DNA from 2 places in the Tessaracoccus sp. MC1865 genome. Region 2 is predicted to be linked to the other one. Evidence: riboswitches for the same ligand, from Rfam matches in the RefSeq annotation. Region 2 holds a riboswitch; the other holds the start of a gene.
The links. A riboswitch is a leader RNA that binds a small molecule or an ion and turns the genes downstream of it on or off. The one in region 2 is predicted to bind cobalamin.
Positions count from the first base shown of each region.

Region 1: another riboswitch for cobalamin. It lies ahead of cobI (precorrin-2 C(20)-methyltransferase); the one in region 2 lies ahead of J7D54_RS05445 (ribonucleoside-diphosphate reductase subunit alpha).

Region 1 is NZ_CP072596.1:2,557,247-2,559,440, reverse strand. It holds gene J7D54_RS11985 (cobyric acid synthase) at 1-1,071, shown strand, start outside; cobalamin riboswitch at 1,087-1,218, shown strand; gene cobI (precorrin-2 C(20)-methyltransferase) at 1,246-2,004, shown strand; gene cobM (precorrin-4 C(11)-methyltransferase) at 2,001-2,194, shown strand, end outside.
Region 2 is NZ_CP072596.1:1,199,463-1,201,656, forward strand. It holds gene J7D54_RS05440 (Rne/Rng family ribonuclease) at 1-749, shown strand, start outside; cobalamin riboswitch at 838-1,030, shown strand; gene J7D54_RS05445 (ribonucleoside-diphosphate reductase subunit alpha) at 1,125-2,194, shown strand, end outside.

The sequences.
Region 1 (2,194 bases), 1.4 Mb from region 2:
GCCCGGCACGACCTGGTGATCTGCGAGGGCGCCGGTTCCCCGGCCGAGATCAACCTCCGCGCGGGCGACTACACCAACATGGGCCTGGCCAGGGCCTTCACCCTGCCCGTGCTGCTCGTCGGCGACATCGACCGCGGCGGCGTCCTCGCCTCCATCTACGGCACCTGGGCCCTGCTCGACACCGAGGACCGGGCGCTCCTGGCCGGCTACCTCATCAACAAGTTCCGCGGCGACCAGGCCGTCCTGGACCCGGGGCTGGACGAACTCACCCGCCGGTGCGGCCTGCCCAACTTCGGCGTGGTGCCGTGGCTGCCTGGCATGTGGGTCGACGGCGAGGACGCCTTGGAGGTGGCCCGGTGGCGCGGCGAGGAGAAGGCCGACGGCGGGCTCACCGTCGCCGTGATCCGGATGCCGCGCATCTCCAACGCGACGGACGTGGACGCCCTGGCTGCGGAACCGGGGGTGCACGTGAGCGTGACGACGAATCCCGCAGAGGTGGCCGCGGCGGACCTGGCGGTGCTGCCGGGGTCGCGGGCCACGCTGCACGACCTGGCGTGGCTGCGCGAGACCGGCCTGGCCGAGGCGGTGACCGCGAGGGCGGCGGCCGGGCGGCCGGTGCTGGGGATCTGCGGCGGGTTCCAGATGCTGGCCCGCGCCATCGTCGACCCGGTGGAGAGCGGCGACGACACCCCCGTGCCGGGTCTGGGGCTCCTCCCGGTGGACGTGCGGTTCGAGGCGGAGAAGGTGTTGGGCCGGCCGAAGGGTCAGTGGCGCGGGATTCCAGTGGAGGGCTACGAGATCCACCACGGCCGCATGCGCCCCTCGCCCGGGGGCGAGGAGTTCCTCGGCGGCGTCCGCGTCGGGCAGACGTGGGGCACCATGTGGCACGGCGCGCTGGAGTCAGACGACTTCCGCCGGGCCTGGCTCGCCGTCGTGGCCCAGGCCGCGGGGCGTGACTGGACGCCGTCGGCCGCGCCCGGGTTCGCGCAGCGGCGCGAAATGATGCTCGAAGCGGTGGCCGACGCGCTGGAGGAACACGCGGACGTGGAGCGCATCCTGTCGCTCGGCTGACCCCGCCGTCGGCGCCGGAAGGGGGTCTGCGAGGATGACTGCCAACGCGCAGAGCGTCAGAGGAACCCGGTGTGAATCCGGGGCGGTCCCGCCACTGTGAGCCCTAACGGGTGAGTCAGGAACTCTGTCTGCGCGGCCACTTTGTCCGGGCGAGCGAACCCACAGGAGGCCACGGTGTCCACCGTCCCCGCCCCTGCCCCACGACGTCTGATCGGCGTCGGTGTCGGCCCAGGAGATCCCACTCTCACCACCATCAAAGCTGCGCTGGCGCTGAGGGCGGCCGACGTCGTCCTCGTCCCCGCGACGGAGGCCTCCGGCGACGGTCCGGGCCGCGCTGAGCTGATCGTCGCGGACGTCGCGCCCGACGCGCGGATCCGGCGCATCCCGTTCTCCATGGCGGACCGAAGCGGCGTCTCGGACAGGCGGAAGGAGGCGTGGCTCACCTCCGCGTCGGCCGCGCTGGAGGAATTCGACGGCGGGGCCCAGCGCGTGGCCTTCGCCACCGTCGGCGATCCGTCGGTGTACTCGACGTTCTCGTACCTGGCGGCGCACGTCGTGGAGTCGCGGCAGGGCGTCGAGGTGGAGGTGATTCCCGGGATCACAGCGATGCAGGCGCTGGCCGCGGAGTCGAAGACGCCGCTCGTGGAGGGGCAGGAGATCCTGGCGCTGGTTCCGGTCACCGTCGGCCTCGACCGGGTGCGGGAGTTGTTGGGAGCCGCCGACACCGTGGTCGCCTACAAGGGTGGCCGGAAGCTACCCGAACTGGTGCGCGTGCTCCGGGAGGAGGGGCGCGACGCCGTGCTGGGCGTCAACGTGTCCCTCGAGGGGCAGCGGCTCGTGGCGCTGGACGACCTGACCGACGACGAACGGGCGCCCTACTTCTCCACCGTGCTGAGCGCCCCGCGCCGCACGGGGACGGGCGGTGCGCTGTGAGCGGCAAGGTGGTGTTCGTCGGTGCCGGTCCGGGCGCCGCTGATCTCATCACGCTGCGCGGGGCGCGCGTGATCGGGGAGGCCGACATCGTCATCTGGGCGTCCTCGCTGGTGCATCCCGACATCGTCGCAGGCGTGAAACCGGGGGCCGAGGTCATCGATTCCGCGTCCGCCTCGCTGGAGGACATCGC
Region 2 (2,194 bases):
GCAGTGCCCCGCAGGCGCTGTATTCGGAGCCGGACCTGACGCTGCGGATCGTGCGTGACCTCTTCACCGAAGACTTCGGCCAGCTCATCGTCCAGGGCGACGGTGGCCCGGAGGACTCCTACGACGCCATCGCGGCCTACGTGTCACACGTGGCCCCGCACCTGGCTGAGCGCCTCGAGCGCTTCGAGGTGGGGGATGACGGCAAGGACATCTTCGCGAAGTTCAAGATCGACGAGCAGATCGCCAAGGCGCTCGATCGCAAGGTGTTCCTCCCCTCGGGTGGCTCGCTCGTCATCGACCGCACCGAGGCCATGACTGTCATCGACGTGAACACCGGCCGCTTCACCGGCGCCGGGGGCAATCTCGAGGCCACGGTCACCAGCAACAACCTGGAGGCTGCGGAAGAGATCGTGCGCCAACTGCGGCTGCGTGACCTGGGCGGCATGATCGTCATCGACTTCATCGACATGGTGTTGCCCAGCAACCGTGACCTCCTGCTGCGCAGGCTCGTCGAGTGCCTGAGCCGTGACCGGACGCGGCATCAGGTCTCGGAGGTCACCAGCCTGGGTCTGGTGCAGCTCACGCGCAAGCGCATCGGCACCGGTCTGCAGGAAGCCTTCACCGAGCCGTGCGAGCATTGCGACGGCGCCGGGTACCACCGCTTCGAAGAGCCGGTGGATTCGCAGGCGCCGTCCGACGGTGGCGAGCGCAAGGGCGGCAACCGCCGACGCGGCGGCCGCGGCCGCTGATCAGGCCCTGAAGGGGCGGGTGACGATGTGTCACCCGCCCCTTTCGCATTCCCAATATATGGTGTTTACATCCGTGTGATTCACCAGATATGGTTGCGGCAACGCAAGGTTCCGCCAACCCCAGGGTTGTCGGCTAAGAGGGAATCCGGTGCAAATCCGGAACTGTCCCGCAGCGGTAAGTGAGAACGACCGCCGTCATCAGCACTGGGTGATCCCCCGGGAAGCGACGGCCAGTAGGTGGCTCGCGAGTCCGAAGACCTGCCTGCGTGGCCCCGCATCCGCGGGGTCCGGTTCGAGAGCCGCGTGGAAACGGCCCGTACGCAGGATCGTGTTTCGCGCATTCTCGAACTCCCCATCGAGTGCGAGGAAACACCCATGTACATCCGTGTGCGTAAACGTGACGGCTCCCTGGTTCCCTATGACGGCGCCGAAGTCGCCGCCTCCATCTCCGACGCCGCTCGCGGCCTCGACGACGACCTCACGCGGGCGGTCCAGCTCCGCTCCGAGGTGGAGATCACCCTCTTCGACCAGATCACCACCGAAGAACTCGACGAGGCCGTGATCCAGGTGGCCCTGGCCAATGTCAAGGACGACCCCGCCTTCGACACCATCGCTGCCAGGTTGCTGGTCAAGCACATCTACAAGCTGGTTTTCGGCGACACCCACGACCTGTTCGGCGACGGCGGCCCGGAGACCATCCGCCAACTCCACGTTGCACACTTCGCCCCGACGATCGCCAAGGCTGTCGGGAGCGGGCTGCTGGATACCCGGCTCGTCGAGCTGTTCGATCTAGAGGCGCTGGCTCTCGCCCTGCGCCCCGAGCGCGACGACCTGCTGCGCCACATCGGGGTGACCACCATGCGCAACCGCTACCTCTTGACCGGCGAGCACCGTCGCCTGCTCGAGGTGCCGCAGTTCTTCTGGATGCGCGTGGCGATGGGGCTGAGCCTGAACGAGGCAGACCCCACTGCCGTGGCGCTGGAGCTGTACCAGGCGATGAGCCAGCTGCGCTACCTCGCTGCCGGCTCCACCCTGGCCAATGCCGGCACCAGCTACGCACAGCTGTCCAACTGCTTCGTGATGCAGATGGAGGACGAGATCGAACACATCGGCAAGTCTGTGCGCGACGTGATGTGGCTGACGAAGGGCACCGGCGGCATCGGGTTGTCGGTGTCGAAGCTGCGCTGCGAGGGGTCCCCGATTCGGTCAAACCAGACGACCTCCACGGGCCCCATCCCGTTCATGCACACCATCGACTCGACGCTGCGGGCGGTGTCGCGCGGCGGGAAGAAGTTCGGCGCGCTGTGCTTCTACATGGAGAACTGGCACCTCGACTTCGCCCAGTTCCTCGACCTGAAGCAGAACCCGGGGGACCCGTACCGCCGCGTCCGCACCGCCAACACCGCCGTGTGGATCAGTGACGAGTTCATGAAGCGGGTGGCCGA